Regions from separate parts of the Spirillospora sp. CA-128828 genome, predicted to be linked through region 1. Evidence: riboswitches for the same ligand, from Rfam matches in the RefSeq annotation. Region 1 holds a riboswitch; the other holds the start of a gene.

What was found. A riboswitch is a leader RNA that binds a small molecule or an ion and turns the genes downstream of it on or off. The one in region 1 is predicted to bind cobalamin.
Region 2: it holds a riboswitch for cobalamin, as region 1 does, so the genes downstream of both, cobN (cobaltochelatase subunit CobN) here and bluB (5,6-dimethylbenzimidazole synthase) in region 1, are expected to answer to the same signal.

What each region holds. Positions count from the first base shown of each region.
Region 1 is NZ_CP191986.1:1,201,039-1,208,020, forward strand. It holds gene ACQPXG_RS06260 (NUDIX hydrolase) at 1-230, shown strand, start outside; gene ACQPXG_RS06265 (hypothetical protein) at 436-720, opposite strand; gene ACQPXG_RS06270 (hypothetical protein) at 783-2,021, opposite strand; gene ACQPXG_RS06275 (hypothetical protein) at 2,331-2,606, shown strand; gene ACQPXG_RS06280 (hypothetical protein) at 2,603-3,007, shown strand; gene ACQPXG_RS06285 (hypothetical protein) at 3,048-4,322, shown strand; cobalamin riboswitch at 4,351-4,545, shown strand; gene bluB (5,6-dimethylbenzimidazole synthase) at 4,581-5,195, shown strand; gene ACQPXG_RS06295 (glycosyltransferase 87 family protein) at 5,104-6,273, opposite strand; gene ACQPXG_RS06300 (sensor histidine kinase) at 6,407-6,982, shown strand, end outside.
Region 2 is NZ_CP191986.1:5,906,605-5,913,586, forward strand. It holds gene cobN (cobaltochelatase subunit CobN) at 1-2,463, opposite strand, end outside; cobalamin riboswitch at 2,516-2,639, opposite strand; gene ACQPXG_RS28745 (alpha/beta hydrolase) at 2,804-3,472, opposite strand; gene ACQPXG_RS28750 (precorrin-3B synthase) at 3,594-4,706, shown strand; gene ACQPXG_RS28755 (precorrin-8X methylmutase) at 4,687-5,307, shown strand; gene ACQPXG_RS28760 (precorrin-2 C(20)-methyltransferase) at 5,307-6,794, shown strand; gene ACQPXG_RS28765 (cobalt-precorrin-6A reductase) at 6,785-6,982, opposite strand, start outside.

The DNA.
Region 1 (6,982 bases):
GAATCATCACGGAGGACAAGCCGCATCCCCACACACGCCGGCCACGGAGAACGATGTTCTTTCAACTTCAAGCACCTGCGACCACGCCCGACGCGTGGGAGCACCTTGTATCGGGTCAGGGGGAGGACGAGGGAATGACGTTCGGCTGCCGCTTCCTGCCGCTGCCCCTGAAGGGACCTCTAGCAGACGACCAGGACACATGGCTGGGCCACATCAACCCACTCTGGTGATGCCATCGCGAGCGTGTAACGGCGTTCTTGCGGACGGTCCGGCACGCGCCGACTCGATCAGCCAGTCGGCGATCCGGACGGGCGGCCGGTCTTCAAGGCCGCAGAAGAGGAGCGACATCAAAGGGACAGCCCTCCCCCCGGAGGGGGAGGGCTGCGGAAAAAGAGACCGCCTCGCACGGACGTCGCGCGTCAGGCGGACCTCTGACTAGTTGTGGATGTACCTGGCTTCGCGCTTGGCATCCCGGTAATGGCCGGTGGCCTGCTGGCGGGCGACGGCGACGTCCTGTCGGAGGTTCGCAACCTCTCCACTGGGGTCGATCTCCTGCCGCTCCTTGCTTTGCACCCAGTCCTCGGCCACGAGGTTCTCCCTTGGGTTGTGTTCGCCGCGACGCGGCGAAGCCCGGACATTTTCCGGGTACAAGGGATAGTTTGACGGACCTTCCTGCCGCACGGTGTGGAAGCTCGCGCCGAAGGCGCTACCGGTCATCACGTCGACCCACTCTGGAGCAGCCGCACTTCTCGTTGACCGATCGTCGGCTGGGCGTCGGTTCGCTAGGACGCAGCGGTGGCGAGCATCGCGTAGGCGTCCCGCATGGCAGGTCTCCGGGCATCCTTGGGCGATGCCATCGCGAGCGCGGTCACGGCGTTCTTGCGGACGGTTTGGGAATCGCGGTGGGCGGTGGGTAGCCGGTCCAGGACGCTCATCACGTGCTTCGCCCCCGCGTCGGCGTCGCCTTCCTGGATGAGCGTCGTTGCGCGGTACATCTCGACCTGCGCGGGCCCGAGCACGCTCTTGGACGTGTAGGCGGCCAGAGCCTCGTCCTGGGCCTGGCGAGCCCGCTTGTGATCGCCGATGTGGGTGTGCACGAAGCTGGCGGTGTGATGCATCCGCTTGATCGACCAGCCGAGCTGGGTCTCCTGATCATCCCGGATGCGGTCGGGAAGCCGCTCGAACACGCGCTTGAGGTCGTCCAGGGCCTCCAGCGCTTCGGCGTGACGACCCGTCTGAGCGAGTGCCTGTGCTCTTGCCCCGTGTCCGTCCGCCAGTCCCGGGCAGGGCGTGTTGCCGCTTATCGCGATCGCCTCATCGGCGAGATCCAGGACTGATTGCTCGTGGCGGTTGTCGAAGAGCGCGTACACCGCCTCTCGTGCGCGGGCGTGGGAAGCGATGAGAGCGTCGCCGGATCCGTCTGCGGCACGGACGGCGGTCCGCCACCAGCGGCGTGCGCCCCGCACGTCGCCGAGGCCGGTCAGAGAGACGGCGGTGAACATGGAGAGTTGCGCCGCCGTGCGGATGAGGCGTGGCCGGACGCTGCCGGTCGCGCGAGCTATCAGCAGGTCGAGTTCGGACAGGTCGGCGAGCATCTCGGGGAGGACCTGCTCGGGCGGGAGGAAACCGGCCTCGTGGGCGTAGTCGAAGGCGACCCGTTCCCAGGCGTCGGCGTCGCGGGTCGTGGCCTCGGTGGTGAGGGTTCCGGTGAGAGCGGCCCGGAGGTGTTCGGCGTCGCGGACGAAGGGTGCCGCTGCGGCGGTGGTGGCGAGGAGGCCAAGAAGGGCACGGCGCTTCACTTCGTCGTCCTCGAAATCGCGGTCGGGGTCATAGGTAGAGGATGCCCCTTGCGCCTCCCCGGTTGAGAAGAGGTCGGAAGGGTCTAACTTGAACGCTTTTGCGTAGGTGATCGCCCAGTCGCGCGGGTAGTGCAGGCCCTTCTCCCAGTCGTAGATCTGGCGCGCGAGATGGGGGACGTTTCCCTGCTTCAGGCCGTCCGCGAGGAGAAGGCGCCTGGCCATCTCCTGTTTACCCCAGCCTCGTGCTTCACGTTCGTCCTTCAGGCGGGCTGCCCATGTTGGGGGATTTTGGGCAGTCATTGGCATGTGCCCCCTTTGTGGACCCGGAGACTTTCGAGTCTCCGGGTGTCTCCAGGTCTGTCTCCGCATTCTCATCTTTTCTCGCGCCCTGTGACGCCTATTTACTCAGAGTCGCGGGATGAGTTGAGGTGCGTCCCGTCCCCCGGAAACGAAGGCGGCCCCGACCCGGTGCTGACACACCATGTGGGTCGGGGCCTGACCAGGAAAGAGGTCCTGGCTGTGGACGATGGTATGACCCCCGAGGTGCGGCTCGCGGCGCTTGCCGCGCATCTGGCCGCGCGCAAGCTCGACGTCCAGTTGGACTCCAACGGGCTCCGAGTGAGGAACCCGCACGTCAAGAGTTGCTGCACACAACACACGGGCGACACGATCTCCTGCCGTACCCGGGACGAGGACGGCGGGCGGCTCTGGTACTTCACGTCGTGGGGCGAGCCGATCGCGCCCGCCGACCGGGTCACGGACGCGGCCGTGTTCGTGCTGGGCTACCTGTCCGGGGGCGAGCGGTGACGCCGTGGGCGGCGGCGGAACTCGACCCCGAGCGGGTCGCGGCCGAGTTGGCGCGCCGGTTCCCCGGCTGCTGCGTCTGGCTGGGCGAGTACACGGGGAGCTGGTGGGCGATGACCGGTGACCGCCTGGTCGAGGCCCCCGACCCGGCCACGCTCGGGCGCCTGCTGCACGAGCTGACCCGCCGCGCTCACGCCGGCCGGTACGCGTCTCTCCAGAACCGCACGGCCGGACGGGGCGCCCCCACCTTCCCGTCCGGCCGTGCACTCCAGGCCCCCGACCCGGCGTCAGGCGCGGGCGAGGCGGATCGAGCGGCGGCCCCGCGGTGGCCCGCTGCGGCGGCTGCTCGGCTCGTTCGTGGTCGTGGAGGGGTGGTGATCCACAGCGAACCCTGTGATCGTTGAGCACTGTCAGTGGTGCCCCCGACACGGACGAGGCTGGACGATGGCCGCTCCCAGGATTCGGATCGACCCGACGACCCAGGAGAGGCTCGGCCCGCGCGCACTGGCCGAGCTGGACGTGAACCTCCGGCCGGTCGACTGTCAGACCTGCGGGCGGTCGCTCGGGCGATGGGGAAAGGCCGCGCTGGAGGTCCGGGCGGAGGACGGGTTCGCGACGGCGTCACTGCACCACCAGCGGTGCCGTCCGCCCGCGTGGGTCGAGGGCGGCCTCCGCTCCGCCGGGCGGCCGAACCTCACGTGGCGGGCGGGCTGTTTCCGGCTGCCGCCCGGCGAAGTGCCCCTCTTCCTGGTCAACCCCTCGTACGAGTACGCCCTCCTGCGCGAGGACCGCGATTGGCGCGTCGCGAACCTGGAGCCGTTCACGCTGTCGGGGTTCGGGCTGGAGTTCCCGTCGAGGCCGCTCCCTCCGCTTCCGGCCCTGGCGGCGTCGATTGACGGAGACCGCATCGGCGTCGACGTCCGGCATGAAGGCGCGGTCATTCATGCTTGGCGCGACGTCCCCGTCGAGTACGACATCGCCAGGGTGACGCACAGGTGGGGAAGCATCTTGGTCGCGGTCACCACGCTCATGGACGTCGGCAGGCCGTTCAAGATCGGGCATCTGATGGATCTGATGGCGGCGGGCGGGGTGGCGTTCGCGCAGGCGCCGCTCGTCTCCGTCTCGTACGCACCGGAGACGCAGAAGCTCAAGCCGCGCGACCACTCCGACCATCAGGTCAAAGCGTTCAGCCTGGGCGCCGAGGCGATGCAGAGGGCCTTCGGTCTGGACGTCGACGACAGGCAGGTCGCCGCCGGATTCGCGCTGTCGGACGGCAAGACCATGCTGATACGGCACCTGACAGGCCGGGACAGGATCGCGGTCCTGTTCTTGCTGAGCGTGTACTGCGCGCTCTGGTCGCGGGGCAAGGACGGCGAGCCGGAAGGGGCGGGCGGTGTGCACCTCATCGCCCCCGACGCCGCGAGCGGCGACGAACTCGCGGAGTTCTTCTCAGCGGCCGGGGAGACGGGCGTCCTCGAATCGGTCGGCAGGTTGGGCGCCTCCCCGCTTTCCGACGAGGGCTCGGCCGCCTACCTGTCCGACGCCGTCATCGGGACGGCGGAGCAGTTCGCCGCCGCCTTCAGCGCCTATCGCGACGCGGGCGGTGACTGGTCCCTCCATGCGAGCCGCGGACACATCGCCATCGCGATCGACGCGTCCGAGGCGGACATCACCCGGGCGGACTTCATCCGGCACTATCCCAAGGTGGCCGCCTTCTGAGGAGCGGTCGCCCGGGTAGGGTTGCGGGCGGCATGAACTGACGCGGGGTGCCCCCATGTGGGGAGAATCGGGAAGCCGGTGGGAATCCGGCACGGGCCCGCCGCGGTGACCGGGGAGCTGCCGCCCAGGCGCGTTCGCGCAGCCACTGGCCGTACGGCCGGGAAGGCGGGCGGTCGAGCGTCGATCCGGGAGTCCGAAGACCGGCCTCGCTCCACGCGGCCGCCGTTCGCGGCGGCCCGACGCAGCGGGGGCCTGCCCATGAACATCTACGACGCCATTCACCGCCGCCGTGACGTGCGCGCCGAATTCACCGGTGCACCGATTCCGCAGGACGTCCTCGACCGGGTCCTGACGGCCGCGCACGCCGCGCCGAGTGTCGGGCTGTCGCAGCCTTGGGATTTCATCCTCGTCGGCGACCCTGCCATCCGGCGCGCCTTTCATGGCCACGTCCAGTCCGAACGCGCCGCCTTCGCCGCCACCTTGACCGGGGCCGCCGCCGAGGGCTTCGCCCGGATAAAGATCGACGGGGTGCTGGAGTCCAGCCTGTCGGTCGTGGTCACCTATGACCCGGAGCGCGGCGGTCCGACGGTTCTCGGCCGCCACGCGATCGCCGACGCGGGACTGTACTCGGTCTGCCTGGCCATCCAGAACCTGTGGCTCGCCGCCACCGCCGAGGCCCTGGGCGTCGGCTGGGTGTCGTTCTATCGGGAGACGTACCTTCGTGACCTGCTCGGCATTCCCACGGGGATTCGTCCGGTCGCGTGGCTCTGCCTGGGCCCGGTCACCCATCTCGAACCGACTCCGGATCTGGAACGGCACGGCTGGCGGCACCGACGAGCTCTGGAAGCCGCCGTCCACCACGACTGGTGGTGATCCGAAGGCGGATCGTCATGTGGGTCAGGAAGAACAGGCCCGCAATCAGGTAGCAGTTGGCGACGGGGGTCAGGAGGTTGACGCCGTACTCGCGCGGGTCTCCGTTGTGGGGCGTCCACCACAACGGAGACAGGGCGAAGAGGGTGTAGGTGCAGGCGGCGGCTCTCCGGTTGCCGTTTCGGAGCAGCACCGCCAGGGCCGGGACGATCCAGACCCAGTGGTGCGCCCAGGAAATGGGGGAGACGAGCAGGCCGGTCACACCAGTGACCGCTGTGGCGCTCAGCCAGTCGCCGCGCCGGGCCCAGATGGTGGCGACCGTGAGGCCGGAGACGCCGATCGTCAGCGGGATGGCGGTGTACCAGTCGCCTACCTCGGCCGTTCCCCGCAATATGCGGGTCAGGGCGCCGTAGGGGGATTGGTTGCTGATGTACGGGACGCCCACGCGAGAGGTGTCGTAGAAGGTGTGCAGCCAATAGAGGCGGGACGCGTCCGGGGCGATGGCGTAGGCGAGCAAGGTGCAGACGGCGAAGGTGGCAGCGGCGGTGACCGCGTCCTTCGTTCGCCGTGTCAGCAGGAGGAGGACGACGAAGACGGCCGGGGTCAGTTTGATCGCGGTCGCGATGCCGATGCCGATCCCGGCCGGGCGGCCGAGTGCGACGCGGTGGAGGTCCGCGAGGACGAGGGCCAGCAGGAAAAGGTTGACCTGCCCCAGGAAGAACGACTGCCAGACCGGTTGCAGGAGTAGGCCCGCGGCTACGACGGCCACCAGGGGAACGTGGCGGCCGGTCAGTTTCAATGTCGCCCGACAGGCCCAGATGAAAGCCGCAAGCGATGCCAGCTGCCACAGCATCCGGGCCAGAGTGAGCGGCAGGGCGGCCAGCGGAGTGAACAGCGCCGCCATGAAAGGCGTATTGGTGTACCAATGGTCGGCGAGCTGCTCCTGGTAGAGGCGCGTGCCGTGCGTTACGGCGTCTCCGCCCAGCCAGTAGATACGGAAGTCCAGCGAGTCGTAGGCGGCGGAGAAGACCACGATCGCCAGGATTTCGAGAGCCAGAAACAATGACACCCAGCGCTTCATGCGGATAACGGTGTCGTGGCCGCCGGCGGCGGACATCGGGCCGCCGGACACATTCGGGAAAGGCGCTTGTAGCCCGTGGGATTACGCCTCCGGGCCAATGTGCGGGAGGGGCGGCGCCGGTTACGATCGGCGCATGTCAGCCCTGCCGGGGACCCGGAAGCCCCCTCTCACCGCCGGGGCGGTCCTGGCCTGGTCCGGGGCCCTCCTCTATCCCGGCGTCCTGTTCGTCACGGTCACCTCGGGGAGATTCGGCTTCGACCAGCTGGAGATCCTGGCCTCGGCCGGTCTCACCGTGTGGGTCCTGGCCCTGCTGAGGCGCCGTCCGCTGCCGGCCCACGGCATCCTGCTCTTCTCCTGGATCCTCGCCCTCACGGAGATGCCGAACGGGTCGGTCGCGGGGCTGCAGATCCTGCTCACCGATCTCGCGGTCGGCTACATCGCGGCCACACGTCCGCGCGCCCTGTCGATCTCCGTCGCCGTGGTCACCTATGTCCTGCAGGCCCTGTCCGTCGCCGCGTTCGTCTCCCCGAACGGCTCGTTCCTCATCACCGTCATGCTGGCGATGGCCGTCACCTGGATGGTGGGCAACTCGGTCCAGGTGCGCCGGGCGCACGCGGACGTGATGCGCGAGCAGGCCACGGCGCAGGCGGTCACGGCGGAGCGGCTCCGGATCGCGCGGGAGCTGCACGACATGGTCGCGCACAGCATC
Region 2 (6,982 bases), 4.7 Mb from region 1:
CGCGAGGCGGCTGGGGATGGCGCGCGGGTCCACCGAGTAGAAGTTCCGGCCCGTCGGCAGGACGTTGACGAGGCCGCGCAACGGCGACCCGCTGGGACCCGCCGGAATGTAGCCGCCGTCCAAGGCGTGCAGGACGTGGTCGAGCTCGTCGGACGTCCGCGCCAAGCGCGGGACGACCTCGGTCGCGGCGAACTCCAGGACGCGCTCGACGGGTTCGCGGCGGTCGGCGGGGACGGCTTCGGCGACCCGGCCTGCGGCGTCCACGGCCCAGCCGGCGTCCTCCATGGCCTGGACGAGGGAGCGGGCGGCGGCCTCGGCGGCGTCCACATCCGCGAGCGACTCGCCGCCGTCCTCGCTGAGACCGAGCGCCTCACGCAGGCCGGGCAGCGTTTCGCGTCCCGACCACATCTGGCGGGCGCGGAGCATGGCCAGCACCAGATCGACGCGGGTCGCGCCCTCGGGTGCCTCGCCGAGGATGTGCAGGCCGTCGCGGATCTGCGCGTCCTTCACCTCGCACAGCCAGCCGTCCACGTGCAGGAGGAAGTCGTCGAACTCGGTGTCGTGCGGGCGATCGTCCAGGCCGAGGTCGTGGTCGAGCTTCGCGGCCTGGATCAGCGTCCAGATCTGCGCGCGGATCGCGGGCAGCTTCGCCGGGTCCATCGCGGCGATCGTGGCGTGCTCGTCGAGGAGCTGTTCGAGGCGGGCGATGTCGCCGTAGGTCTCCGCGCGGGCCATCGGCGGGACCATGTGGTCCACGAGGACTGCGTGCGCGCGCCGCTTGGCCTGCGTCCCCTCACCCGGGTCGTTGACGAGGAAGGGGTAGATGAGCGGAACGTCGCCGAGCGCGGCGTCGGTGCCGCACGACGCGGACATGCCCGCCGCCTTGCCAGGCAGCCACTCCAGGTTGCCGTGCTTGCCGACGTGGACGATCGCGTGCGCGCCGAACTCGTCCGACAGCCACCGGTACGCGGCCAGGTAGTGGTGGCTCGGGGGCAGGTCGGGGTCGTGGTAGATCGCGATCGGGTTCTGCCCGAAGCCGCGCGGTGGCTGCACCATGACGACGACGTTGCCGGCGCGGAGGGCGGCGAGCACGATGTCGCCGTCCTGCACGAAGAGCTCCCCGGGCGGCGGGCCCCAGTGCCGCTCCATCTCCTCCCGCAGGTCCGGGGGGAGAGTGCGGTACCAGCGTTCGTAGGACGCGGCGGCGATGCGGACGGGGTTGCCCGCGAGCTGCTCTTCGGTGAGCCAGTCCTCGTCCTGCCCTCCGGCCGCGATGAGCGCGTGGATGAGCGCGTCGCCGTCCTGCCCGGCGACGCCCGGGAAGCCTTCGCCGAGGTCGTACCCCTCGTCCCTGAGCCGGGCCAGCAGCCGGACCGTGCTCGCGGGAGTGTCGAGCCCGACGGCGTTTCCGACGCGGGAATGCTTGGTCGGATACGCCGACAGCATCACGACGACGCGCCGCCCGGCGGGCGGGACATGCCGCAGGCGTCCGTGCCGGACGGCGATCCCGGCGACCCGCGCCGCCCGCTCGGGATCCGCCCGGTAGACGGTGAGGCCGTCCTCGTCGATCTCCTTGAAGGAGAACGGGACGGTGATGATGCGTCCGTCGAACTCGGGGATGGCGACCTGCGACGCGGCGTCCAGCGGCGACAGCCCGTCGTCGCTCGCCTCCCAGTCGGAGCGGCTCGTCGTGAGGCAGAGACCCTGCAGGATCGGGACGTCCAGCGCGGCGAGAGCCCCGACGTCCCACGCCTCGTCGTCGCCGCCCGCCCCGGCCGTCGCGGGCCTGGACCCGCCCGCCGCGAGCACGGTCACGACCAGCGCGTCCGCCCGGCGGAGCGTGGCGAGCAGCTCGGGCTCGGCGGTGCGGAGGGACGAGCAGAACACGGGCATGGCCTGCCCGCGCGCGTCCTCGATCGCCTCGCACAGCGTCTCCGCGAACGCGGTGTTGCCCGCCATGTGGTGGGCGCGGTAGTAGAGCACGCCGATCACGGGGCCGTCCTGGGTGCGGGCCTCGCGGTCGAGCCGTCCCCATGTCGGCGTCGGTGCCGGCGGCGCGAACCCGCGTCCGGTCAGCAGCACGGTGTCGGACAGGAAGGCGTGCAGTTCGGCGAGGTTGGCGGGCCCGCCATGGGCGAGATAGGCGTGCGCTTCGGCGCAGACACCGCCGCTGACCCCGCCGCTGACCGTGGACAGCTCCATCAGCTCGGCGTCCGGGGCCTGCTCGCCACCGAGGACGACGACCGGGCGGGGGCCCGCGAGGAGCGCGTCGAGGCCGTGCTCCCAGGCCCGTCGCCCTCCGAGCAGGCGGACGACGACGAGATCGGCGCCCTCGGTCAGCTCCGGCAGATCGTCCACGGCGAGCCGCGCCGGGTTGCCCAGCCGGTAGGCGGCGCCGGACGCGCGGGCGCTCAGCAGATCGGTGTCGGACGTCGACAGCAGCAGGACGGTGCCAGCGGACACGGTCGTTCCTCCCCTGGGGTCCTCGCCCCGGTCGCGGGTGTCGCGACGGCAGGAGTCTCCTGGCTCCCGGATCGATGCTCGCCCCGGCCTTCCCGTCCGTGCGGACAGTGGCCTCAAGCGGGGTTCGCTCCCCGGTCACAGTGGCGGGACCGCGCCGGATTCGCACCGGCTTCCTCCCATTGCCATCGCCTGGGCAGAAGCGTACGGCAGCGCGGCCCGCCTGCAAACAGCGGCGGGCATCCTTCCATGCGCCGTCAGCCGCGACGGGCGGTGATGATCCAGGCCTGGCGCAGTACCTCGTCGTGCCGCCACGGTTCGGCGTCGTAACCGCCGGCGTCCATCAGCGGAGCAATCCTTCCTCGGCGGCGTACGCCTCAAGGCGGTCTGCCAGCTCGTGCGGGCGGCTCAGCGCCGGGGTGTGCCCGCCGTCGATCTCGTCGGGGGTGGTGCCCAGGCGCTCCCGGGAGACGCGGCGAAGGAATCCGGCGGGGAACACCCGGTCGTCGCGGCAGATCAGGACCCGCGTGGGAACGTCGGGCCAGGCCCGCAGCGGAAACGGCTCCCCCATCCGGGCCTCGGACTGGGCGCGCCCCCGCTTCAGCGCCTCGGCGGCCAGCTCCGGTGGGACGTCCTGGTAGAACAGGGCGACGACATCGTCGTAGCGGCCCCGCTCCTCCCGGTCGTATCCGGTGCCGGCCGAGTAGCCGGCGGGCGACTCTCCCGGCGCCGGGATCATGGGCGCGACCAGGACGAGCAGTTCCACCGCCACCCGGTCGCAGACGAGCGGGGCCGTGAAGCCGCCGGACGACTGCGCGACGACGACCAGATCGGTCCGGTCGCCGATCGCCTCGGCCACGGTGCCGGCGTACTCGGGCAGGCCGGCCGAGTCGTCCTCGCAGGGAAGATCCGGCGAAACGGTGTCATGACCGCGCGCACGCAGTTCGGCCTCCACCAGATGCCAGTACCAGCCGACATCGCCGGCGCCGTGGATCAAGACGAATGTGGCCATAGTGGCCCTCCCGCTACCTGGGTCGTACTGACATTCTCGTCGCCGAGCGGGAGGTGCGGAGGCGCGTCGGGGCGCCTGCCGCGGCGCGGCGCGCCGGCAAGGTGCGGTTAACATCCTCCTCGTGCCGAATGCCCCTGCGGCGGGACGCGCGCGTGCCGACGCGTGCCCCGGGACGCTGCAGACCCACGATGCCGCCGACGGGCCGCTGGCGCGCGTCCGCGTTCCGGGCGGCGCGGTGTCCGCCGCACAGCTCAGGGTGCTCGGCGCCGCGGCGCGCGAGCTGGGACTCGACGTGATCGAGCTGACCTCCCGCGCCAACCTCCAGTTGCGCGGCGTCGGCGACCCGCCGGCTCTCGCGGCCCGGCTGGAGACCGCCGGGCTGCTCCCCTCGCCGTCCCACGAGCGGGTGCGCAACATCGTCTCCTCGCCGCTGGGCGGGCGCGGCGTCCACGGGATTCTGGCGACGGATCCGCTGGTCGCGGCGCTCGACGCGGCGTTGTGCGCGAGTCCCCTGCTGGCCGGGCTTCCGGGTCGTTTCCTGTTCGCCCTCGATGACGGATCCGGTGACGTCACCTCCTTGGAAGCCGACGTGAGCTGCACGCCGTCCGGCCTCCTGCTCGCCGGCGTGCCGATCGAGCCGACCTGCGACGAGCCGATCGGGGCGATGGTCGCGGCGGCGGAGGCGTTCCTTGCGGTCCGTGGTGACGCGTGGCGGCTGGCGGAAGTGCCGGACGGCGCGCGACGGGTCGCCGAAAGGCTGGGCGGGACGCTCGGGAAGGCGCGGGACGCCGGCAACCCTCCCGCCCCGCATGCCGGAGTCATCGAGCAGCGGGACGGGTCCGTCGCGCTTGAGGTCGTGCCGCCGCTCGGACGGCTGTCCGGCGCGCAGGCCGAAGCGCTCGCCGACGTCGCGGACGACGTCCGGGTCACGCCGTGGCGCAGCGTGGTCCTGCGCGATCTGACCAGGGATGACGCGTCCGCCGTCGCGGTGGCGCTCGACGCGGCGGGCTTCGCCGTCGACGCCGCGTCGCCGTGGGTCGGGGTGACCGCGTGCACGGGCAGTCCCGGATGCGCGAAGTCGCGGGGTGACGTGCAGGGCGAGGCCCGGCGCTGGGTGGACGGCCTGGAGCGCGCCCCCGGGACGCCCGTCCACTGGGCCGGCTGTGACCGACGCTGCGGGACGCCCCGCGGCCCCGTCGTGGTGAGGATGGCAGATGACCGACTACGTCCGTGACGGCGCCGAGATCTACCGGCGGTCGTTCGCGACCATCCGCGCGGAGGCCGACCTGTCTGGCCTGCCGGGCGACGTGGCGCGGGTGGCCGTGCGGATGATCCACGCCTGCGGGATGACCGACCTCGTCGAGGACCTGGCGTGGTCGCCGGGGGTCGTGGAGCGGGCGCGGGCGGCGCTGCTGGGCGGGGCGCCGATCCTGTGCGACGCGCGCATGGTCGCGTCCGGCATCACGCGGGCCAGGCTGCCCGCCGCCAACGAGGTCGTGTGCACGCTCGGCGACCCCGGGGTGCCCGAGCTCGCGGCGCGGCTCGGCACCACGCGGAGCGCCGCGGCGCTGGAGCTGTGGGCCGGCCGGCTGGACGGTGCCGTCGTCGCCGTCGGCAACGCGCCGACGGCGCTGTTCCGGCTGCTGGAGCTGGTGGAGGCGGGCTCGGGACGTCCGGCGGCGGTCCTCGGGATCCCGGTCGGGTTCATCGGGGCGGCCGAGTCCAAGGAGGCGCTCGCCGCGAGCGGCCTCGACCATCTGGTGGTGCGCGGGCGGCGCGGCGGCAGCGCGATGACGGCGGCGGCGGTCAACGCGATCGCCAGTGAGGCGGAGTGATGACGGGACGGCTGTTCGGTGTGGGCGTCGGACCCGGCGACCCCGAGCTGGTCACGGTGAAGGCGGCGCGCCTGATCGGCGAGGCGGACGTGGTCGCCTTCCATAGCGCGCGTCACGGCCGCAGCATCGCCCGGTCGGTCGCCGAGCCGTACCTGCGCGGCGACCAGATCGAGGAGCAGCTCGTCTACCCGGTGACGACGGAGACCACCGGTCACCCGGGCGGCTACCAGGGGGCGCTGGACGAGTTCTACGCCGACTGCGCCGCCCGTCTCGCCGCCCATCTGGACGACGGGCGGACGGTCGTGGTCCTGAGCGAGGGCGACCCGCTCTTCTACGGCTCGTACATGCATCTCCACAAGCGGCTCGCGCCGCACTACCCGACCGAGGTCGTGCCAGGCGTGACGTCGCTGAGCGCCTCGGCGGCGGCGGCGGGGAGTCCGCTGGTGGAGCGGGAGGAGACGCTGACCGTCCTGCCGGGCACGCTCCCCCGCGACGAGCTGGCAGAGCGGCTCCGCGGCACGGACGCGGCGGCCGTGCTCAAACTCGGCCGGACGTTCACCAAGGTCAGGCAGGCCTTCGAGGACGCGGGCCGGCTGGCCGACGCCTGGTACGTCGAGCGGGCCTCGTCCGGCCGGCAGCGGGTCGTGCCGCTCGCCGAGGTCGACCCGGCCGAGGTGCCGTACATGTCCCTCGCCTTGCTGACGAGCCCGGCGGAAGGATCGTTCGAGGCCCCTCCGCCGGCCCGGCCGGAGGGGGCGGGCGGTGTCACGGTCGTCGGGCTCGGGCCGGCGGGACGGCCGTGGCTCACCCCGGAGGCACAGGACGTCCTCGCGTCCGCCACCGACCTCGTCGGCTACGGGCCGTACCTGGACCGGGTGCCCGCGAACCCGCGTCAGCGCCGGCACTCCAGTGGGAACCGGGTGGAGGCCGACCGGGCGCGGCACGCGCTCGCACTCGCGCGGGACGGGGCGCGGGTCGCCGTCGTCTCGTCCGGGGACCCGGGTGTGTTCGCGATGGCGGCGGCCGTGCTGGAGGTGGCGGACGAGGACGAGTTCGCGGACGTGCCGGTGCAGGTCGTGCCCGGGTTGACGGCGGCGCAGGCCGTCGCGGCGCGGGCGGGCGCGCCGCTCGGGCACGACTTCTGCGTCCTGTCGCTGTCGGACATCCTCAAGCCATGGGACGTGATCGCGCGGCGGTTGTCCGCGGCGGCCGAGGCCGATCTGGTGCTTGCCCTGTACAACCCGTCGTCCAGCCGCAGGAAACACCAGCTCCCGGCGGCTCGCGACCTGCTGCTGGAGCACCGCTCCCCCGAGACGCCGGTCGTGATCGGCCGCGATGTGGGCGGCCCCGAGGAGAGCGTCACCGTGACGACGCTCGGCAAGCTGGACCCGGACGACGTCGACATGCGCTGCCTGCTCATCATCGGATCGTCGACCACCACGGTCACCGATCAGGGCGTCGTCTACACGCCCCGCCGTTACCCCTGAGCCCAGGCGGCGGCCGCTCCCACGTCGTCGGTCGTCCGGACGCCGTCCGGCAGACGTGGACGCTCCACCATGACGACCGGGATCCCTGCCTCGCGGGCGGCGGTGAGCTTCGCGCGGGTCATCGCGCCACCACTGTCCTTCGTGACCAGCACGTCCAGGCGGTGCTCGCGGATCAGGGCGCGCTCGCC